4 regions of the Simplicispira piscis genome follow, and region 1 is predicted to be linked to each of the others. Evidence: predicted binding sites of a transcription regulator. Region 1 holds the regulator's gene; each other region holds the start of a gene.
What was found. Region 1 encodes LexA, which represses DNA repair genes until DNA is damaged. Its sites were predicted from a motif close to ACTGTATNNNNATACAGT; they were not measured.
Positions count from the first base shown of each region.

Region 2: the regulator LexA is predicted to act here: its motif matches at 3,901-3,918, upstream of ACYVOC_RS06615 (DNA topoisomerase IV subunit B).
Region 3: the regulator LexA is predicted to act here: its motif matches at 3,741-3,758, upstream of ACYVOC_RS05680 (LexA family protein).
Region 4: the regulator LexA is predicted to act here: its motif matches at 4,462-4,479, upstream of ACYVOC_RS11385 (LexA family protein).

Region 1 is NZ_BAAGQN010000028.1:40,464-46,146, forward strand. It holds gene ACYVOC_RS17560 (branched-chain amino acid ABC transporter substrate-binding protein) at 1-570, shown strand, start outside; gene ACYVOC_RS17565 (D-2-hydroxyacid dehydrogenase family protein) at 643-1,650, opposite strand; gene ACYVOC_RS17570 (hypothetical protein) at 1,745-2,149, opposite strand; gene lexA (transcriptional repressor LexA) at 2,274-2,948, opposite strand; gene ACYVOC_RS17580 (asparaginase) at 3,031-3,999, shown strand; gene adk (adenylate kinase) at 4,088-4,744, opposite strand; gene kdsB (3-deoxy-manno-octulosonate cytidylyltransferase) at 4,904-5,683, opposite strand, start outside.
Region 2 is NZ_BAAGQN010000010.1:100,397-106,079, reverse strand. It holds gene parC (DNA topoisomerase IV subunit A) at 1-1,645, opposite strand, end outside; gene ACYVOC_RS06615 (DNA topoisomerase IV subunit B) at 1,882-3,867, opposite strand; gene ACYVOC_RS06610 (MFS transporter) at 4,005-5,222, shown strand; gene ACYVOC_RS06605 (hypothetical protein) at 5,225-5,383, shown strand; gene ACYVOC_RS06600 (class I SAM-dependent methyltransferase) at 5,591-5,683, shown strand, end outside.
Region 3 is NZ_BAAGQN010000007.1:502,052-507,734, reverse strand. It holds gene ACYVOC_RS05700 (AMP-binding protein) at 1-100, shown strand, start outside; partial or broken gene ACYVOC_RS05695 (SDR family oxidoreductase) at 182-943, shown strand; gene ACYVOC_RS05690 (SDR family oxidoreductase) at 968-1,828, shown strand; gene ACYVOC_RS05685 (Y-family DNA polymerase) at 1,798-3,174, opposite strand; gene ACYVOC_RS05680 (LexA family protein) at 3,254-3,697, opposite strand; gene ACYVOC_RS05675 (SOS response-associated peptidase) at 3,936-4,577, shown strand; gene ACYVOC_RS05670 (DNA/RNA non-specific endonuclease) at 4,654-5,448, shown strand; gene ACYVOC_RS05665 (hypothetical protein) at 5,589-5,683, shown strand, end outside.
Region 4 is NZ_BAAGQN010000015.1:354,602-360,284, reverse strand. It holds gene ACYVOC_RS11410 (DGQHR domain-containing protein) at 1-93, shown strand, start outside; gene ACYVOC_RS11405 (hypothetical protein) at 329-1,384, shown strand; gene ACYVOC_RS11400 (DNA adenine methylase) at 1,366-2,502, shown strand; gene ACYVOC_RS11395 (DNA/RNA non-specific endonuclease) at 2,779-3,561, opposite strand; gene ACYVOC_RS11390 (SOS response-associated peptidase) at 3,634-4,275, opposite strand; gene ACYVOC_RS11385 (LexA family protein) at 4,516-4,959, shown strand; gene ACYVOC_RS11380 (Y-family DNA polymerase) at 5,015-5,683, shown strand, end outside.

The DNA of each region.
Region 1 (5,683 bases):
GTGGCTGCTGAATTGGGCATGAAGGTTGTCGATGAGCAATTCACCACCGACAAGGCCACCGACTTCATGGCGATTCTGACGGCCATCAAGGCCAAGAATCCCGATGGCATCTTCTTCGGCGGCATGGACCCCCAGGCTGGCCCTATGCTGCGCCAGATGGAGCAGTTGGGCATGGCCAACACGAAGTATTTCGGTGGTGACGGTGTGTGCACTTCAGAAATCGCCAAGTTGGCTGCAGGCGCTAAAACCCTGACCAACGTGATTTGCGCTGAAGGTGGCGCGTCGCTGGCCAAGATGCCTGGCGGTGTAGAGTGGAAGAAGCGCTACGATGCCAAGTACCCAGGTCAGTTCCAGGTTTACAGCCCCTACACCTACGATGCCACCACGCTGCTGGTTGACGCTATGAAACGCGCCGACTCTGTGGATCCCAAGGTTTACACGCCTGAACTTGCGAAGTCCAATTTCAAGGGCGTGACCGCCAATATTGCCTTTGAATCCAATGGCGAAATGAAGAACCCTGCCATCACGCTGTACAAGTATGTTGACGGCAAGAAGACTGCATTGAACTGATCCGTGGTCAGGTTTGCGCTGGTTTAGGCCAGTGCACGCAAAAAAGGCTTCCTTTGGGAAGCCTTTTTTATTTCAGCGCCTGACCTGTAGTGCGCCAGGGTTCACGATATTTGTGGGTGTACCTTTAATGAAATTCACCACGTTATCGAAAGCTGCACCGAAATACAGCTCATAGCTCTCCTGCTCGACATACCCAATATGCGGTGTGCAGATGCAGTTCTCCAGGCGCAGCAAGGCATGGCCTTGCAAAATAGGCTCGCTCTCGAAAACATCGACCGCAGCCATACCGGGGCGCCCACGGTTGAGTGCGGCGATCAGGGCATCGGGTTCGATGAGTTCTGCGCGCGACGTATTGACCAGCAGAGACGTGGGCTTCATACACGAGAGGGTTTCCAGCGTAACGACTCCCCGGGTTTCATCGGTCAGGCGCAAGTGCAATGAAATCACGTCGCATTGCGCAAAAAATTCGTGACAGGTGGAAGCGACCTGGTACCCATCCGTCAGGGCCTGGACGCGCGATGCATCGCTTCCCCAGATGCGCACATTCATACCAAAGGCCTTGCCGTAACTGGCGACGAGCTGGCCGATGCGGCCATATCCCCAGATGCCCAAAGTTTTGCCGCGCAATACGTTGCCAACACCGAAATTGGGTGGCATTCCTGCCGCCTTCAGGCCCGATTGCTGCCAGGCTCCATGTTTGAGGTTGGCTATGTACTGGGGAAGCCGCCGCATGGCCGCCATGGTGAGTGCCCAGGTCAGTTCAGCAGGCGCCACCGGGGAACCCACACCCTCGGCCACGGCAATGCCGCGTTCGGTGCAGGCGCCCACATCGATATGGCTGCCGACCTTGCCAGTCTGAGCGATCAGTTTCAGACGGGGGAGTTTCTCGATCAACTGTCGTGAAATATGCGTGCGCTCACGCACCAGCACGATCACGTCGGCATCTTTCAAGCGCACCGACAGCTGTCCCAAGCCTTTGACGGTGTTGGTATAGACCTTGGCGGAATAAGCGTCCAAGCGTGTGGCGCAGTGGAGCTTGCGCACGGCATCCTGGTAATCATCGAGGATCACGATATTCATCCCGCCATTGTGCCTTGGCTCCATGGCGGTTCGCCGGCAACAACACGTAAGGCTGCTCCGAGGTCAAAGCATGCGGAGCAGGAATGGGCAGGCGTTAGTGCTGGTTCTCGCTGGCGGCCAGTCGGTCAAGTTCAGCGCATACATCGGCCATACGCCCGGAAATTGCCATGCGCCCGCAGGCGCTGGTGTGGCTGCGCAGCACGCGCAAGGGCGCATGGGCGTCGCTGGTGCGGGGCAGGGGCCGCAGAGGGCGTGCTGAGGGTTTGTGGACTTTGCGCGCTGCGATGGTGCTGTGGCGCAAAGACTCATTCAGACCCTGATGTTGCAGTCTGACGGGGCTTGTGGAGGTGTGCAAAGGCAGCAGTGGGTGCAGCGGTTGCTGCGCATTACTGAGCGTGAGGTTTTGCAGGCCTGGCGTGTTGCGCCGGGTACTCCACCAGCGGTGCAAGGCCGTCAAAGGATGGGTGAGGGTGGCCGCAGCCAGCAGGGCAATTCCCATGTGAAAACTCCAGAGGTCAGAGGTTGAACACAGGCAGGATTGCAAAAAATGCACCGCCAGCAGGGCTGGCAGGCATGAATGGAGGCCTGCCAAACGCCCGCCACCTGCGGCGGTGCGTACGCTGCTACATGAGCATGGTGTTGCGGATCAGGCCGACAGCGAGCCCTTCGATGGCAAAAGGCTCGCCGGGTTCGACGACGATGACTGGGTAATCGGGATTCTCTGGCAGCAATTCGATGGCGTGGGCCGTACGCCGCAGGCGCTTGACCGTGACATCGTCGCCCAAGCGGGCCACGACGATCTGGCCGTTGCGCGCCTCATGTGCAATTTTCACGGCCAGCAAGTCCCCATCCATGATGCCAATGTCGCGCATCGACATGCCGCGTACTTTGAGCAGGTAGTCAGGCTTGTGCTGGAACAGGCTGTCTTCAACACAATAGGTCTGTTCCACATGTTCCTGCGCGAGAATGGGCGAGCCAGCGGCTACCCGACCTACCAGGGGCAGCATGAGTTGTGACAGGCCGGGAATAGGCAGGCTGTATTGTGTGCCGCGAGCGGCATTGATGGAGCGCACCGTCTCGCCGCACAAGCGAATGCCGCGCGAAGTGCCGCTGACCAGTTCGATCACACCCTTGCGCGCCAAGGCCTGGAGGTGTTCTTCAGCGGCGTTGGCCGATTTGAAACCCAGTTCGGTGGCGATTTCGGCGCGTGTGGGGGGGGCGCCGGTGCGTGAAATGGCAGTTTGGATCAGATCCAGAATCTGCTGCTGGCGGGCCGTGAGCTTGGGGACGTTGAGCATGGCAGGTTCCACAAAGGACGAGAAAAAGGATTGAAACTGTTTTTTAATCCAGTAGCTGTATTTTTAACCAGTTTTTCAGGGGATGCAAGTGAGCGCAGGAAAAATCGTTGTTTTGGGCACAGGCGGAACCATCGCAGGCAAAGCGTCTGTAGCGGGTGACAACATTGGGTATGTGGCGGGACAGGTGGATGTGCAGGAACTGCTGGAGGCTGTGCCCGGACTGGTGCAGGCGGCCCAGGGGCCGCTGCAGGTGGAGCAGGTCGCGCAGATCGATAGCAAGGACATGGAGTTTTCGGTCTGGGCTGACCTTGCGATCCGGTGCCGCCGCTATCTGGCCGACGAAACGGTGCGCGCCATCGTGATCACCCACGGTACGGATACCCTGGAAGAGACGGCTTGGTTTCTGCACTCGGTGCTGGATGCCGCCAAGCCGGTGGTGCTGACCTGTGCTATGCGCCCTGCCACCGCTATGGCTCCGGACGGGCCGCAAAACCTGCTGGATGCCATGGCCTTGGCCACGGCGCCGGGAGCCTGCGGCGTACTGGCCGTGTGCGCTGGGGTGGTACATGGTGCGCGACAGGTGCGAAAGGTCCATCCCTACCGGGTGGATGCGTTTGGTTCCGACGAAACAGGCCCTCTGGGCTGGATCGAGGAAGGGCATGTGCGATGGGCACAAAATAGGCCTATAGCGCTTATGGGATGGGCGCAATCAGCTCTTGAAAAGATAGCTAACGGTGCGCCTTGGCCGCGTGTAGAGATCGTCATGAATTACGCTGGCGCCCGTGGTGCCACGGTGGACGCTCTGGTGGGCGACGGCGTGCAGGGCTTGGTAGTCGCCGCCACTGGAAATGGCAGCCTGCACCATAACTTGCAGGCCGCTCTGGAACATGCGCAGACCGCAGGCGTAGCCGTGCGTGTGACAACGCGCTGTACCGAGGGTCAGGTGCTGCCGCGTGCCGGGGCTTCTTTGCCACTGGGCCATGGGCTCAGCCCGGTAAAGGCCCGCGTATCACTGATGCTGGAACTGCTCGGCGGCGGCGTTCCGGCCTGATTGCCGATGGGTTGAAGCCCAGAAACGCCAACGCCCCGCATGCGGGGCGTTGTGCTGGGGCTCGCGTGCGGGCCTACAGGAATGGCGCTCAGCCTGCCAGTGCGGCCATTGCGCGGGCGGTGATTTCTTCCACGCTGCCGGTACCGCTGATGGCGCGGTATTGGGGGGCGTTGGCGGGGTCCTGGGTCGCCCAGCCTGAGTAGTAATCGACGAGAGGGCGTGTCTGGGCGCTGTAGACCTCCAGGCGCTTCTTCACGGTTTCTTCCTTGTCGTCGTCGCGCTGGATCAGATCCTCGCCCGTTGCGTCGTCCTTGCCTGCCACTTTGGGCGGATTGAACTTGACGTGGTAGGTGCGACCGCTGCCGGGGTGCGAGCGGCGGCCACTCATGCGTTCGATGATGGCGTCAAAGGGCACATCGATCTCCAGCACGTAGTCCAGCTTGACACCGGCTTCCTTCATGGCGTCGGCCTGCGGTATGGTGCGCGGGAAGCCATCGAACAGGAAGCCCTTGGCGCAATCGGGCTCGGCAATGCGTTCCTTGACCAGGCCGATGATGAGGTCGTCGCTGACCAGCCCACCCGACTCCATGACCGCTTTGGCCTTCAGGCCCAATGGCGTACCCGCCTTGACGGCAGCGCGCAGCATGTCACCCGTGGAGATTTGCGGGATACCGTACTTCTGGCAGATGAAGGTGGCCTGCGTACCTTTGCCGGCGCCTGGTGCGCCCAACAGAATCAGTTTCATGGAAATCCTCTCGCTATGTGAATCTGGCTGCACAGCAGGTCGCAGGCGTGCTTACGCCCGGCCCGGATGCGGTGTTTTTTTGGAGGGCAAGGATAGCATGCGCAACTTTCGCTCTGGCTTACACACGATGGAGCGGCTGCGCGCAGGCGGCGCATGTGCTCAGCCCAGCAGTGCGCGCACCCGTGCCAGGTCTTGTGGGGTATCCACGCCCGGGCCGGGTGCTGTTGCGGTGACGTGCACGGCAATGCGGTGGCCATGCCACAGGGCGCGCAGTTGCTCCAGTGCCTCGACGGCTTCGGTGGGTGCTTGCGACAGCGTGGGAAATTGGCGCAGAAAACCTGCGCGGTAGCTGTAAATGCCGATATGGCGTAGCGGAGCAAACCCTGCCAGAGCAGTCACGTTGGGGTGTGCCTGCACGGCAGCACCTTGCCACCAGGCGGTGTCGGCATGGTCGCGTGCATACGGGATGGGCGCGCGGCTGAAGTAATGGGCCAGCCCCTGAGCGTCCAGCACAACCTTCACTGCGTTGGGATTGGTCAGGTCGGTCAAGGTTTCGATGCGATGCGCTGCCGTGCCCATGCTGGCTTGCGGGTGGGCTGCGAGCAGCGCGGCGACCGCGTTGATGAGCTGCGGGTCGATCAGAGGCTCGTCGCCCTGCACGTTGACAACCACGTCGTCGCCCTGCAAGCCCAGCAACGCGCAGGCTTCGGCCAGACGGTCGCTGCCGCTGGGATGGTCGGCGCGGGTGGCCACCGCCTCCACACCATGGCGCTGGCAGGCGTCGAGGATGCGTGCATCGTCCGCCGCTACCACCGTGCGCAGGGCCGCGCTTTGCGCCGCGCGCCGGGCCACCTGCACCACCATGGGCAACCCGCCGATCTCGGCCAGGGGCTTGTCGGGCAGGCGGCTCGATGCCATGCGTGCCGGAATCAGCACGGT
Region 2 (5,683 bases), on a different contig from region 1:
GCGCACGCACCCAGCCTTTTTGCGACACGACCACCGTGACGGGCTCGTCCACCACCTTGACTTCGGCCACCGCCTTTTTCTCGGCCTGGATCAGGGTGCGGCGCGGGTCGGCAAAGGTTTTGGCATCCGCCTCGATCTCCTTGACCATGGTGCGGCGCAGCGTGCCCGGGTTGTTCAGAATGTCTTCGAGCTTGCCCTGGCTGTCGCGCAGTTCTTTCAGCTCTTGCTCGATCTTGATAGCTTCGAGCCGCGCGAGCTGGCGCAGGCGAATTTCAAGAATATCCTCGGCCTGCCGGTCGCTCAGGTTGAAGCGTGCAATCAGCGCGGCCTTGGGCTCTTCGGCCGCGCGGATGATGGCGATCACTTCGTCGATGTTGAGCAGCACGGTCTGCCGCCCTTCAAGGATATGGATGCGGTCGAGCACCTTGTCCAACCGGTGCTGGCTGCGCCGCGTGATAGTGGTCTGGCGGAAGGTGATCCACTCTTCGAGCATCTGCCGCAGCGACTTTTGCACCGGCCGGCCATCGAGCCCCACCATGGTCAGGTTGATGGGCGCCGAGGTCTCCAGGCTGGTGTGCGCCAGCAGCGCGGTGATCAGCTCTTGCTGCGGCGTCTTGCTCGTCTTGGGCTCGAACACCAGGCGCACGGGCGCGTCCTTGCTCGACTCATCGCGCACCACGTCGAGCACGGCCAGGATGCTGGCCTTGAGCAGGACCTGGTCCTGGCTCAGGGCCTTTTTGCCGGCCTTGATCTTGGGGTTGGTGATTTCTTCGATTTCTTCGAGCACCCGCTGCGTGCTCACACCCGGCGGCAACTCGTTCACGACCAGTTGCCACTGGCCACGCGCCATGTCTTCGATCTTCCAGCGGGCGCGCACCTTGAGGCTGCCACGGCCCGTGCGGTAGGCGTCGGCGATGTCGCCCGCACTGCTGATGATCTGGCCGCCCCCCGGGTAATCGGGACCGGGCACCAGCGCCAGCAACTCGTCCTGGCTCAGCGTTGGCGTCTTGATCAGCGCCACGCAGGCGTCGGCAATCTCGCGCAGGTTGTGGCTGGGGATTTCGGTGGCCAGACCCACGGCAATGCCGCTGGCGCCGTTCAGCAAGGCAAACGGCAGGCGCGCGGGCAGCTGGCGCGGTTCCTCCGTGCTGCCGTCGTAGTTGGGCATGAAATCGACCGTGCCCTCGTCGATTTCATCGAGCAGCAGGCTGGTGATGCGCGACAGCCGTGCCTCGGTGTAGCGCATGGCGGCAGCGCCATCGCCGTCACGGCTGCCAAAGTTGCCCTGGCCGTCGATCAGCGGGTAGCGCTGGGAAAAATCCTGCGCCATGCGCACCAGCGCGTCGTACGCCGACTGGTCGCCGTGCGGGTGAAAACGCCCCAGCACATCGCCCACCACGCGGGCACTTTTGACCGGTTTGGGCGCGCTGCTGCGCGTGGGGCCGCTGTACGACAGGCCCATGCGGTCCATCGCATACAGAATGCGCCGCTGCACGGGCTTGAGGCCGTCGCACACGTCGGGCAGCGCGCGGCCCTTGACGACAGAGAGCGCGTATTCGAGGTAGGCACGTTGGGCGTAGCTGCCCAGGCCCGGTTCGTCGGGGGTCTCGGACGCGGAAAAGGCAAGGCCGGGTTGCTCACTCATAGGTCAATCACTATCTTTTTCATAGCTACTAGCGCTTGATGTATAAGCGCTAGAGGCCAATTTTGCTTGAATTTTGGCGATACTAAATAAATCACTGCGATGGCGCGCGCCGTGCTTCGGGATGGGATGCAAGGCGCAAACCGCCGTCATAGCCATCGCTATGGCGAGGATTTGCAACGCAGCAGACCGCCCGAGGCACGGATGCGCGGCGCGTGAGGGACTTGTTCAGCATTGCCTTAAACATCGATCTCGACGCTGTCACCGTGCAGCTCCATCAACTCGCGCCGCGACCCCGCCTCGCCCTTGCCCATGAGCTTGGTGATGAGGCCTTCGGTGGCGGCAAAGTCCATGCTGCCCAGCTGCACCGGCAGCAGGCGACGGGTGTCGGGGTTGAGCGTGGTGTCCCACAGCTGCTCGGCGTTCATTTCACCCAAGCCTTTGAAGCGGCTGATCTGGCACTTGTCGCGCGCCACGCCGTCTTTTTCGGCCTTGTCGAGGATGGCTTGCAGCTCGCCGTCGTCCAGCGCGTACTGCTTGGCCGCCGGTTTTTTGCCGCGCGCGGGCACGTCCACACGAAACAGCGGCGGGCGTGCCACGTAGATGTGGCCGGTTTCGATGAGTTTAGGAAAGTGCCGGAAAAACAGCGTGAGCAGCAGCACCTGGATGTGCGAGCCGTCCACATCGGCGTCTGACAGGATGCAGACCTTGCCGTAGCGCAGGCCCGACAGGTCGGGCGTGTCGTTGGGGCCGTGCGGGTCCACGCCAATGGCGACCGAAATGTCGTGGATTTCGTTGTTGGCAAACAGCCGGTCGCGCTCGACCTCCCAGGTGTTAAGCACCTTGCCGCGCAGCGGCAGGATGGCCTGGCTTTCCTTGTCGCGCCCCATCTTGGCGCTGCCGCCCGCCGAGTCGCCCTCAACCAGAAACACTTCGTTGTGCGCGAGGTCGCGGCTTTCGCAATCGGTCAGCTTGCCGGGCAACACGGCCACGCCAGAGCCTTTGCGCTTTTCGACCTTCTGGCCGGCCTTCTGCCGCGTTTGCGCGGCCTTGATGGCCAGTTCGGCGAGTTTCTTGCCATATTCGACATGCTGGTTCAGCCACAGCTCGAGCGCCGGGCGCACAAAGCTCGACACCAGCCGCACCGCGTCGCGCGAGTTCAACCGCTCCTTGATCTGGCCCTGGAACTGCGGGTCCAGCACCTTGGCCGAGAGCACGTAGCTGGCGCGGGCGAACACGTCTTCGGGCAGCAGCTTGACGCCCTTGGGCAACAGGCTGTGCAGCTCGATGAAGCTTTTGACGGCGGTGAACAGACCATCACGCAGGCCGCTCTCGTGCGTGCCGCCCGCGCTGGTGGGGATGAGGTTGACATAGCTCTCGCGCACCGGCTGGCCGTCTTCGGTGAACGCCACGCACCAGGCCGCGCCCTCGCCTTCGGCAAAACTCTCGTGCCCGCCATCGGCAAAACCTTCGCCCTCGAACAGCGGGATCACCGGTTCGCCGTTCAGGGTCTGCTGCAGATAGTCGCGCAGGCCGCCCTTGTATTGCCAGGTCTGGGTGTCACGGGTTTTTTCGTTGACCAGCGAAACGCTCACGCCCGGCATCAGCACCGCCTTGCTGCGCAGCAAGTGCGTGAGCTCGTTCATGGGCAGGTGGCTGGACTCAAAATATTTGGCGTCGGGCCAGGCACGCACCGTGGTGCCCTGCTTGCGGTCGCCTTCGCCCTTGGGCTGCGTGGTCAGCGGCTCGATCACATCACCGGCCGAGAACACGAGGCGCGCGACCTGGCCTTCGCGGTAGCTCGTCGCTTCGAGCCGGGTGGAGAGCGCGTTGGTCACGCTCACACCCACACCATGCAGGCCGCCCGAGAAGCTGTAGGCGCCGCCCTTGCCTTTGTCGAACTTGCCGCCCGCGTGCAGGCGCGTGAAGACCAGCTCGATCACCGGCGCGTTTTCTTCCGGGTGCAGGCCAAACGGGATGCCTCGGCCATCGTCTTCGACGCTCACCGAGCCATCGGCGTGCAAGGTGACCTTGATCTTCTTGCCGTAGCCGGCCAGCGCTTCGTCGGCGGCGTTGTCCAGCACTTCCTGGATGACGTGCAAGGGGTTGTCGGTGCGGGTGTACATGCCCGGCCGCTGCTTGACGGGCTCCAGGCCCTTGAGCACGCGGATCGAGCCTTCGGAGTATTCGCTATTGGAGGAAACGGGAGAGGGTTTGGCTGCCATGGGGGCGGATTGTAGTGTGCTGCTGCGCAAACAGCTGGATGAATACACAGGCGAAAGATCTGCAGCCCATGGTTTTTGCCGCGTACCGGTCACCCGTGTTCCGGCGCATTTTGGACAAAATCGCTACATTTATGCGTATGCATACGAATTCCCAAAAATTGTCCATGTTCCAGGTGCTGGCGTGCGGCGCAGCCATTGTCACGCTGTCCATGGGCATTCGCCACGGCTTTGGTCTATGGCTGCAGCCCATCACGCAGGAGATGGGCTGGACACGCCAGTCTTTTGCACTGGCCATCGCCATCCAGAACCTGTCCTGGGGGTTGATCGGCATCTTTGTCGGCATGGTGGCCGACCGTTTTGGCGCCTTTCGCGTGCTCGTGGGCGGTGCCGTACTGTATGCCTTGGGCCTGGCGGGCATGGCCCTCTCGCCCACCCAGACGCTGTTTGCCCTGACCACGGGCGTGCTGATTGGCGCGGCACAGGCGGGCACCACCTATGCCGTGATTTATGGCGTGCTGGGGCGGCAGATTGCCCCCGAGAAGCGCTCGTGGGCCATGGGCGTGGCGGCGGCGGCGGGATCGTTCGGCCAGTTCCTCATGGTGCCTGTGGAGGGCCTTCTGATTGCCAACCTGGGCTGGCAAACGGCGCTGCTGGCGCTCGCGTTGATGGTTTTACTGATCGCGCCGCTGGCCTATGGGCTGCGGGAACCGGGCTTTCAGGGCGCGGCACCTGCACATCGCCAGCAAAGTATTGGCGAGGCGCTGACCGAAGCGGTGCGCAACCCCAGCTTTTTGCTGCTGACAGCGGGCTATTTTGTCTGCGGCTTCCAGGTGGTGTTCATTGGCGTGCACATGCCCAGCTACCTCAAGGACCACGGCCTGTCCCCCCAGGTGGCCAGTTTTTCACTGGCGCTGATCGGGCTGTTCAACGTGTTTGGCACCTATATCGCGGGCACGCTCGGCCAGCGCATGCCGCGCCGCCATATCCTGGCCTTCATCTATTTTTCCCGCGCCGTGGTCATCACCATTTTCCTGTGGGTGCCGCTGTCGCCCACGTCGGTGTATGTGTTCTCTGCGATCATGGGTGCACTGTGGTTGTCCACGGTGCCGCCGACCAACGCCACGATTGCGCAGATTTTTGGTGTGCAGCACCTCTCCATGCTGGGCGGGCTGGTGTTCTTCAGCCACCAGATCGGCAGCTTCATGGGCGTGTGGCTGGGGGGTTATCTGTACGACCGCACGGGCAGCTACGACATCGTCTGGCAGATCGCCATTGGCTTGGGGCTATTGGCCGGGCTGGTGAACCTGCCGATTCGCGAACAGCCCCTTGAGCGCGGCGCACCACAACCGGCCTGACCATGTCGATCACCCCCAACACCCCTACATCTGCACAGCGCAAGCACCGCCGCTGGATGGCCTGGGCGCTGGCCGTGGTGGCACTGCTGGCGGTGTTTGCGCTCTATAGCCAGCCGGAATTCATGGTGATGCTCGCCGACCAGGTGTGGGCCTGTTTTTAGACAAATTGGCCTCTAGGAGGCTGTCGGACTTGGCAATCGTCGGCTGCGAATCGACCGCAGCGGTCCATTTTTCACCGTCTTTTTACCCCATAGCCGAGCTATGGGGCTGCAAATCCGGCAAAAACTGTCCTCGCTGGGGCCGATTCTCGCTTTCGACGCTCCAAGCCCGACAGACTCCTAGCACTTATGCAGCAAGCGCAACCAGCTATGAATATGAAAGCAACCTATTCCCCACCCGTTGCGCTGGACAACGCTTCTGAATGGGTGCGGCGCTGGTCACACCTGGTGCCGCCGCAGGCG
Region 3 (5,683 bases), on a different contig from region 1:
AATCCCCAAGACGGCGTCAGAGAAGCCGCAGGACCGCTTCTTGATGGAGGCGTTCGAGAGTGAGCCGGCGAGCGTACATCGACGCGATGCGGGTGGTTGATCCCAAGAGGTGCGCTTACTCCGCTGCCGAGAGAACCGGGATAAGCGAGGTATTTCATTCATAACAAAAAGGGAGACGTAGATGAAGCGTTTGCAAGGCAAGACAGCCCTGATTACTGGCGCGGGCAGTGGATTGGGACTCGCTACCGCGCGGTATTTTGCGCGCGAAGGTGCGCGGGTGGTGTTGACAGATATCGATGCTCCCAGCGTGGTAGCCGAGGCTGCGCGCCTTTCCGCAGCGGGCCACCTGGTGACCGCATTGGCGCACGATGTCACACAGTAAGCCGACTGGTATCGGGTGATCGTCGCGACCGGCGCGCTGGATGTGCTGGTCAACAATGCTGGAGTGGGGCGGCTAGGAAGTATTGAACAAGCAAGCCTTGCGGACTGGCGTGCCGTGCTGGAGATCAACCTCGACGGTGTTTTCCTGGGTACACAGAAGGCCATTGCCGCTATGAAGGAGCGAGGCGGATTAGTCATCAATGTGTCCTCGATCGAGGGCATCATTGGCGATCCCAATCTGGTTGCCTACAACGCCAGCAAAGGTGGAGTGCGTCTGCTGACCAAATCTGCAGCGCTGCATTGCGCTGCGCACGGTTACAACATCCGCGTGAACTCGCTCCATCCCGGCTACATCGCCACGCCAATGGTCTCTGGTGCGCTGGCTTTCATGCCGGCCGACATGGCTCAGGCGCTGCAGGCAGACATCGTCAACCGCATACCGCTTGGTCGCCTCGCATTGGCTGAAGAGATCGCTCCGGCGCTGGTGTTCATGGCGTCGGATGAGTCGTGCTACATGACTGGCTCTGAACTGGTCATTGACGGCGGTTACACGGCGCGCTGAAGCCATGCCCACGTCGGTACCACTATGACGCGACGTAAATCCATCTTCATCACCGGTGCCGCATCCGGCATTGGTCGCCACACGGCGCTGCTGTTCGCCTCGCGCGGCTGGTTTGTGGGATTGGCCGATATTGATACAGAGGGGCTGGACCGGCTGGAACGAGAGATCGGCGCGGACAAATGTCGCACGCCGTGGCTGGACGTGACTGACGCCAAGAGATACCGCGCTGTCATCGAGATGTTCACCTCAAGCACTGGAGGACGGCTTGATGTGCTTTTCAATAACGCAGGCATCTTGCGGATGGGGCGCAACGAGGATATTCCTCTGATGCAGCAGTACCTGACGCTGGACATCAACGTCAAGGGCGTGCTCAATGGCATCCACTGTGCTTTGCCTGCGCTACGCACCACGCCTGACGCGCACATCTTGACCATGTGCTCAACCTCGGCGATCTATGGCATGCCCGAGTTAGCGGTTTATTCGGCAAGCAAGCATGCTGTGCATGCGCTGACAGAGGCGCTTGACCTTGAACTGGAGCGCGATGGCATCACCGTGAGTGACATCATGGCGCCCTATGTCAATACACCCATGGTCACGGCTGCATCGACGCAGGCGTGCAGTGTGCGCTCGACGGGCGTCAACGTGCAGCCGGAGCAGGTGGCTGAGGTGGTGTGGAAGGCGGCGCATGGCAGGAAGCGCCACTGGAAAATCCACTACCTTACTCATGTGCTGGTGGCTGTCTTCGCGTTGTTGCCGCCGCTGCGCAGGCCAATCATCAAGGCCCTTTGCATACACACGTCATCGGTACGACCGAATTCGCTGCAAAGGCGCCTTTACCAACCGAAACCCCACCTTCATGCAATCGCCATCTTCGTCTGTTGCTGAGTAGCATTGCAGATCATCGCAGGCGAAGAGACAAAGACATCCCCCACCTCCAACATATCCTCCCAACATGTCGTGTAAGCAGGTGACCTGCGCTCCTGCCGCATGGCCCATCTGGCACGCTCTCCCGTCGCCTGAATCCCGGCGCTGGCCAGCTTCACCGTCCCACGCCCATAGCGCTGGTTGAGTTCATCCAGCACCCCCATCAGCCGCTCCCGAGTGCTGTCTTGCGCTTCCAGCGGTTCCAGATCGAGTTCTCCCTGCTGTAGCTTTGCGCTGTGCAAGTCCAGCAGCATGACGCCCGCCTTGATGAAGGCGTAGCCCGGGCGGTAGATCCGGCGCAGCCCGGTCAATGCAGCATGGACGACGGGCACGGTGTCGCTGGTGGCCCGCAGCAGCGGTACGGTGATGGACCGGGCGTACTGCGGACCTTTGCGGTACGGGCTGGTGTGAATGAACACCAGCACATGGGCCGTGTGGCTGGCCTGCCTGCGCAGCTTCTGCGCTGCCATGCTGGCAAACGTGCTGACCGCCTGCTCCAGGTCCGGGAGCGCACTGACGGGTTGCCCAAACGACCGGGTGCAGGCGATCTCCTTCTTGGGTGGCGGTTGATCGTCCAGTCCTATGCAGGGCATGCCCTGAAGTTCTCGCACCGTGCGTTCCAGCACCACAGACCAGCGCCTACGCACCGTGGCCGGATCCAATCGTGCAAGGTCCAGCACGGTCTCGATGCCTGCTTCCTTGAGCTGGGCTGCGATCTTGCGCCCCACGCCCCAGACTTCACCCACATCGGTCGCATCCAGCACCGCATCCAGTTCTTCACGGGGCAATTGCGCGAGGTTGCAGACCTGGGCCAGTTCTGCTCGGTAGGAGCCGGGTTTGCGCTCAGCCGTCTTGGCCACATAGTTGGCCAGCTTGGCGAGGGTCTTGGTCGGCGCAATGCCGATGCCGCAGGGAATGCCCACCCACTGCAGCACCCGCGCACGAATGGCGTGGGCTCGTTCAGTCATGTCGCCCCGGATGCCGCTGAGGTCCACGAAGCTCTCATCAATCGAATACACCTCATGGCGGTGACCCAGCGCAGCCACCAGGCTGGCCATGCGGTCAGACATGTCGCCATACAGCGCAAAGTTGGCCGAGAGGGCCACAAGACCTGCTTCTTTCTCCAGATGCCGGATCTCATGCCAGGGGTGTCCCATGCGCACCCCCAGGGCCTTGGCCTCGTTCGATCGGGCAATGGCGCAGCCGTCGTTGTTGCTCAGAACGATCACCGGCCGATGTTGCAGGTCTGGCCGGAACACCCGTTCACAGCTGACGTAGAAATTGTTGCCGTCCACCAGCGCGTACACAGTGACCTCCAGCCTGTGCTTCAGAGCGAATGCTCGGGATGCAGGTCGAGCCGTGTCATAGAACCGAGCGCCACCTGGTTCAGGTATTGAACCGCTTGACACTGGCGAGCACGACGCCCCAGACCTCGATGGTCTGACCTTCCTGCGGGACGATGTCTTCGTAGGCTGGGTTGGCAGCCTGCAGCTTGAGCTTGCCGCCGCGCAGCCACAGCTTCTTGCAGGTGAAGGCTCCATCGACCACCGCCACCACGATATGTCCATGGCGCGGCTTGATGGCCCGATCCACCAGGATCACGTCGCCGTCGAAGATGCCTTCGTCTCGCATCGAGTCCCCCCGCACCCGCAAGGTGTAGGTGGCCTGGGGATGCAGAATGATCTGTTTGAGCACATCAATCCGCTCCGCCTGAAAATCCTCTGCGGGTGACGGAAACCCTGCACGCACACACGTATCGATCTCCAGAGCCGTCAGACCGGGGATATAGGGCACAGGAGCGGAGCAGGAAGAATGGAGAGCCGGGGGCATGGATGGGGGAGCACGAACAGCTGAGGAAGCCAGGGAGATAAATACTGTTGTTATATCCAGTATATTCCCTGCTGCGGTTCCCAAGCCATTCCCGACTGCGGCGGTCTGCCCATCTTTTAAGCGCCGTGCTGCAGGCCAGCACTGGCGCAGGATGAGCGGGTTATCCCAGGAACTATCCACAGCATTGACCCCATGGATTGGGGACAACAAGGCAGCCAACAACAACAGGATTCAAGGCATGTGCAGCCACTACCAGGGCATCAAGCGACCCGAGGCGTACCAGGAGGTCTTCAAGGCCGAGCCCCCTGCCATGGAAGGCAAGGAAGACATGTGGCCCTGCTACCAGGGCAGCTTTATCCGCAGGCACCCGCATGCGGATGTAGGCGATGAGGCTGTGCCGCCCCATGAAGCCTTGATCGGGCAGTACGGACTGGTGCCGCACTGGGCTGACGCCCTCAAGCTGGGCCGCCACACGTACAACGCACGGTCCGAGACGGTGGCCATCAAACCGAGTTTTAGGGATGCGTGGCGCCGCGCCCGTCACTGCATCATCCCGGCCATGGCCATCTACGAGCCAGACTGGCGCTCCGGCAAAGCCATTCCCACCCGCATCAGCCGCGCCGATGACCAGCCCATGGGAATCGCCGGGCTCTGGGACCAGTGGAAATCGCCTGGTGGTGAGACCGTATACAGCTTCACCATGCTGACCATCAATGCCGACCAGCATCCGCTGATGAACCTGTTCCACAAGCCCACCGACGAAAAACGTATGGTGGTGATTCTGGAGCCGGAGCAGTTCGAGGACTGGCTGCAGGCACCCGCGAGCCGCAGCATGGAATTCCTGCAGCCCTTCCCTGCCGAGGGCCTGAGGGTGGGATAGAACCCGAGCAGCCTTTCCGCCAGCATGGGGCACTCCGTCCCCATGCATTGACCCAGCAATGAACCAACCGTTTGAAATGAAACAGACCGCGCCGTGGTCGCGCATGCTGCGCCTGACCGCCATCCTTGCACTGACCGTCGCCAGTACAGCCCAAGCCCGCCTTTCCGTCTTTGAAGCCCTGGACAGTGCATCAGGTCATCCGACCCGCTTTGCGCAATGCCCGCAGTTCTTTGCCGACGGCAAGCCACCCGTCATACCGGCACGCCCCAAGTTGCGCGAGCTGTGCTACGAAGCCTTTGCCGTCCTGCACAGTGGAGAGACCAAGACGCCGGTTTATGTGGCGCAGCGCCTTAACAGCAGAATCATCGAGGACGCCGACGAGAAGCGAGCGACCAAGTTCTTTGCCGATGCACGCCTTCCCAGAGGCGAGCGCGCCGAACTGGAGGACTACAAGCGCTCAGGCTACAGCCGAGGGCACATGGCTCCGGCGGGAGACATGCCGACGCCGACAGCCATGGCCCAGAGCTTCAGCCTGGCCAACATGGTGCCGCAGGACATCCAGCACAACGGTGGTGCCTGGGCCAAGATCGAGCAGGACACGCGCCGGTATATCCGGCGGGCCAAGGGCGATGTGTTCGTAATCACCGGGCCGGTGTTCACCCAAGAGAGTCCCCGCATCGGGGACAACGGGGTCAGGGTCCCAAGCCACCTGTTCAAGCTGGTGTACGACCAGCACGACAACCGGGCGTGGGCGCATTGGCAGGAGAACCGCGAAGGGGAGCGCGTTAGCAGACCTATCAGCTACCAGGAGCTGGTGAAGCGGACAGGGGTGGAGTTCTTGCCAAAACTGGCGATTTCACAACTGAATTGATGGACGTTTTGCACATCTGGTGAGGACCGCCCACAATTGGACGACCAGCCTGATCGAACCAGAGCAGCTCCGAAAGAAGCAGTGTTCTGGATCGCATTGATCCCACGACCTGCCAGAACAGTGTCGATCAAAGGAGCAGCATGACCGAGCCACCAACTGACCAGCTTTCGCTCGAATTTCATTCGCAGGATACCCCTTCAGGTATCACGCGGTCGACGTTGCGCTCGCTTGCCAG
Region 4 (5,683 bases), on a different contig from region 1:
GCAGCTTTGACGGCAGCCTCAAAGTCTAAGAACGACAACGTCAGCGACGCCGCTACGCGCGCCCTGGCTATTCTGGGCTGGGGCAATGAATAGTCGCCATCGCCGCAGCCAAGCACAACGGAGTCAGCCTCAGAATCGCCAGCACCGTAACGCGCCCCCGCCTGCGCAAGCCGCGCCAGCAAGCCTGATACCTATCGATCTGTGCGCCCCGAGCTTGATACAAAACAGCTATGCCAGCCTTATCAGAGCAGCGCAGCCCTTCGGCGCTCCTCTGCTACCAGCAACAGAGCCGAAGACAACTCCAGCAGCTCTTGCCGTTGATGCTCTCTTGCACTTGACCGAGGGCTGGCGATTTCTGTCGGCCGCGCTGTCATCAATGCTCGGCAATGCTCCAGCACAAGCAGTTCACTTCGCCTACTACGCCGAGCTGAGGGCAGTCATATCGCTACTGTCATCCCACGGGATGCGAGTCAGCAACCGAGACAACAGCTATTTGGAGCGTGGCGGAACATCGAAAGTGCCTTCCTGGCGAACGATGGGAACGCACACGGTTGTCTGGAAGCTTTGGGAAGCCTGGGCCACGACCCCGGCAGCCGAAGCGCTTTTGCTCGACCAACTGAAAATTCTCCCATCTGTCACGATTGGAGATCTCAAGGCTTCAGTCGGTCGAGTCGCGGTTAACCCCACATTGACCCGCTGGGCGCTTGATCTCGCCATGGGGAACGAACACACAGCGAGAAACCAAGCAAGCTACGAAACGTCGGCGGCTAGAGCCCCGCTTCAGACGATGCAGGTCTCGGACTTCGAGTTTGTGCGCGATCTATGGGCGCTGGCCGAGCCCACCGGCTTTGGCCTGAGGTTCGAACAGGAGCTGGTCAGATATCTTGTCAACGCCGAGCTAAATGATGATGCCGTTGCGATCGACGAGGCTGCACGAGTTGCTTGGCGACAACGCCTCGTCGCCGACCTGGAGCGAACCACCGGCACGCCCCGCGCAACACTTGAAGCCTTCTTCCACGGCGGCGCATCTCCATCACCAGTTTTCCAGCTTGCGTTCGATACTGATGTGAAACCGGCGAACATGATTGCTCGCGCATTTTTTTTGCTCCGTTTGGCAACCCTGATGCCAAACAGCGCACTGGCTAGCCACCCAGCAACACCAGCTAAGGAGTGGCTCAAGGACTGGCTGGAGCATGCAGGACTTTTTGACCCCTCAGCCGGGACGCAGCCGGAAGAAAAATGGTTGGACTTCGAGCACCTGAGTCAGCTCGCTGTTCCACCAATGCCATTGCCTGCTCAGCTGCATTCGACGTCCTCGCGCAGCATGGATACCCACCTGCTATCGAGAGCTGACGCGCTACTTGCATGGAGCACCAGTCTTTGAAATACATGGGCTCCAAGCGAGCGATGCTTGGCAATGGTCTGGGCGAAGTGTTAGGAGGGATGGTAGGCAGGCACAAGCGATTTGTTGATCTCTTCGCCGGTTCTGCTTCAGTCGCCTGGCATGTAGCGGGACGCTATCCGATAGAAACTTGGGCGTTTGATCTCCAACGTTACAGCGCGGTGCTTGCTGCGGCCGTAGTTCAGCGAAACAGTCCGGCCGATCCCGTCAAACTCTGGAACGACTGGTCGCGCCGGGCTGCCCCGCGATTCAGTGCATTTGATGCCCCGACGTCCAGGGACATCAGCGAAGCTTTCGTCATGAAGGCTCGGAGCTGGTCGAACCAGTTTGACAAGACCAGCCTTGTCAACGCCTACGCAGGACACTACTACAGCCCGGTTCAAGCGGCTTGGATTCAGGCGCTGAGAGACACCGTTCCCACCAAGTCTCCAAATAGGGAAATCTGCCTTGCCGCGCTTGTGACGGCCGCCAGCAAATGCGCCGCGGCCCCTGGCCATACAGCACAGCCATTCCAGCCAACTGACACGGCGCTTAAGTACCTGCAGATAAGCTGGCAACGCAATTTGTGTGCTGACATACAGGCAGCGCTCGCTCAGGTTGCCCCACTTCACGCCCAGGTAGTCGGGGAAGCCCACGTCGGGGATGCCAACAAAGTTGCATCGCAACTGAGGCACGGCGATCTCGTTTTCATCGACCCACCATACTCTGCCGTTCAATACAGCCGCTTCTATCACGTGCTTGAAGCCATTGCTGTAGGCGTCACGAGTCCCGTCTTCGGCGTTGGCCGCTATCCACCGCTCAGCGAGAGGCCTAGTTCGCAGTACAGTCAAAAGACGACATCTCTAGCGGCGATCCAAGAGCTACTGACAACGCTGGCGGAACGTGACGTTTCCGCAATAGTCACTTTTCCAGATCACGAATGCTCAAATGGCATTGATGCCAGCATGATCAAGAGCGCCGCGTCCAAAATCTTCAAGGTCGAGACTCACCGTGTGTCCAGCGTGTTCAGCACGTTAGGCGGCCCGGCGTCTAAAACGCATGGACCACGGCTCGCGCGGCTGAGTGCTGATGAGATGATCCTGTGCATGGAACCAAAATGACCTGCCACCTGATCAAAGCGTTGGGGATAGCGCGCTGACTTGCTAGCATCCAATTAATCACCGGATCGTCGGCGCTGCACATCAAGTGACCGGTCTCGGTTGTACATCGGTCATACAAGCTGCTGCCTGTCGAATGTCTGGTGATGGTGCTCGCTGTTGTTCGGACCACCCACCGCGAAAGACTCTTTTCAGCCTGCAGCGGTAGGAGCGGGTTACCAGCTGGTAGCCCAACTTTCCACAGATGAGGCAATGGTTGACGCACCACGTACTGGTACTTCAAAACCCCAAGCTCGGCAAGAACTCCACCCCTGTCCGCTTCACCAGCTCCTGGTAGCTGATCGGTCGCCCGACACGCTCCCCCTCCCGGTTCTCCTGCCAGTGCGCCCAGGCCCGCTTGTCATGCTGGTCGTACACCAGCTTGAACAGATAGGTCGGCACCCTGACCCCGTTGTCTCCGATTCGTGGACTCTCCGGCGTGAACACCGGCCCGGTGATCACGAACACATCCCCCTTGGCTCTTCGCACATAGTGGCGCGTGTCCTGCTCAATCTTGGCCCAGGCACCCCCGTTGTGCTGGATGTCCTGCGGCACCATATTGGCCAGGCTGAAGCTCTGGGCCATGGCTGTCGGCGTGGGCATGTCCCCCGCAGGTGCCATGTGCCCTCTAGAGAAACCCGAGCGTTTGTAGTCTTCCAGTTCCGCTCGCTCGCCCCTGGGCAACCTGGCATCGGCGAAGAACTTGGTCGCGCGCCTCTCATCGGCATCCTCGATGCTGCGCCGGTTCAGGCGCTGCGCCACATAGACCGGGGTCTTGGTCTGGCCGCTGTGCAGGAGGGCAAAGGCTTCGTAGCAAAGCTCCCGTTGCTTGGGTCGGGGTGTTATGGCGGGTGGTTTGCCGTTGGCAAAAAACTGCGGGCACTGCGCAAAGCTCGTCGGGTGTCCTGCAGCGCTGTCGATGGCTTCCAGCGCAGACACACGGGCTTGGGACTCATTGGCAGTGGCCAGGGCAAGGATCGCGGTCACGCGCAGCAGGTGCGACCAGGGGGAGGACAGTTTCACTTCAAACGCTTGGTTCACTGCTGATGAGAATGTGCGGCGGGATTGCAGCACATGGATTCGTCGGCTGGGTTTCTACCCCACGCGCAAGCCCTCGGCCGGGAACGGCCGCAGGAACTCCATGCTGCGGCTCACGGGGGCCTGCAGCCAGTCGTCGAACTGCTCCGGCTCCAGGATCACGACCATGCGTTTCTCGTCGGCTGGCTTGTGGAACAGGTTCATCAGCGGATGCTGGTCGGCATTGATGGTCAGCATGGTGAAGCTATGCACGACCTCACCCCGGGGAGACTTCCACTGATCCCAGAGCCCCGCGATCCCCATGGGCTGGCCGTCAGCCCGGTTGATTCGGGTGGGGACGGCCTTGCCTGTGCGCCAGTCCGGTTCGTAGATGGCCATGGCCGGGATGATGCAGTGGCGTGTATGGCGCCAGGCGTCCCGGAAGCTCGGCTTGATGGCCACCGTCTCGGAACGGGCGTTGTAGGTGTGGCGCCCCAGCTTGAGGTCGCTGGCCCAGTGCGGCACCAGACCGTACTGCCCGATCAAGGCTTCATGGGGAGACACGGCCTCGTCGCCCACATCGGCATGCGGGTGCCTGCGGATGAAGCTGCCCTGGTAGCAGGGCCACATGTCCTCCTTGCCTTCCATGGCCGGAGGCTCGGCCTGGAAGACCTCTCGGTAGGCTTCAGGTCGCTGGAGGCCCTGGTAGTGGCTGCACATGGCCTGTTCTGTCCTTGTGTGGTGTGTTCTTGTCCCCAATCGCTGGGGTCAACGCTGTGGATAGTTCTCTGGATAAGCCCTGCTGGCCGCATCAATCCTGGCTTGCAGCACTGCGCTCAAGCATTAGGCAGAGCATAGCCAGAGCGCCATGCCCGGGAATTGCCCCGGATCGGCAGGCAGGAATATACTGTACTTAATAACAGTGTTTGTGCTCGCCACCTCTATTCGGCTCCCCGCCCCATGCTCTCGGTTCTCGACCCTCTTTGCTCGTCCCCTGAGCCCTATCGCCCCAGCCTCATCGCACAGGAGATCGATGCCTGTGTGCATGCGGGTTTTCCGTCACCGGCCGAGGATTTCCAGGCGGAACGGATTGATGTGCTTAAGCATATCGTCCGGCATCCCCAGGCCACCTACACCCTGCGAGTGCGAGGTGACTCCATGCGCGATGAAGGCGTCTTCGACGGGGATGTGATCCTGGTGGACCGGGCCATCAAGCCACGCCATGGCCTCATCGTCGTGGCCGTGGTCGATGGGGCCTTCACCTGCAAGAAGCTGTGGCTGCGCGCTGGCAAGCTCAAGCTCCAGGCCGCGAACCCCGCCTACGAAGACATCGTCCCCCAGGACGGGCAGACCATTGAGGTGTGGGGTGTCGTACTTGCCAGCGTCAAGCAGTTCAAGACTTGAAGCGGAGCACTGCCATGCGTACCGTTGAGTGCTGTGACCCCGGCAGAACAAGGCCATGTTTGCGCTAGTCGATGGCAACAACTTCTACGTCAGCTGCGAGCGGGTGTTCCGGCCAGACCTGGAGCTCCGACCGGTCATCGTTCTGAGCAACAACGATGGCTGCGCCATCGCACGCTCCAACGAAGCCAAGGCCCTGGGGGTGCGCATGGGACACCCCTGGCACGAGATTCGGCACCTGGAACACGAGGCGGGCCTGGTGGCCCTATCGGCCAACTTTGCGTTGTACGGGGACATGAGCGACCGTATGGCCAGCCTGGTGGCAGGGCTGGGCCACCGGCAGGAGGTGTACTCCATCGATGAGAGCTTTGTGGACCTCAGTGGCATCCGGGGCGACCTGACAGAGCGAGCCCATTCCATCCGTGCCCGGGTGCTGCAGTGGGCGGGCATACCTTGCGGGATCGGCATTGCACCGACCAAGACCCTGGCCAAGCTGGCCAACCATGTGGCCAAGACGGCCGAACGCAAACCAGGTTCCTACCCTGCAGAACTGGCCCAGGTCTGCAACCTGGCCCAGTTGCCCCCCACAGAGCGCGATGCGGTACTGCACGCCACCGATGTGGCCGAAGTCTGGGGCGTGGGGCGCAAGATCGCCGCACAGCTCAAGGGCGCAGGGATCGAGACCGTGCTGGACCTGGCACGCCTGGACCCGGCCACCGTGCGCAGG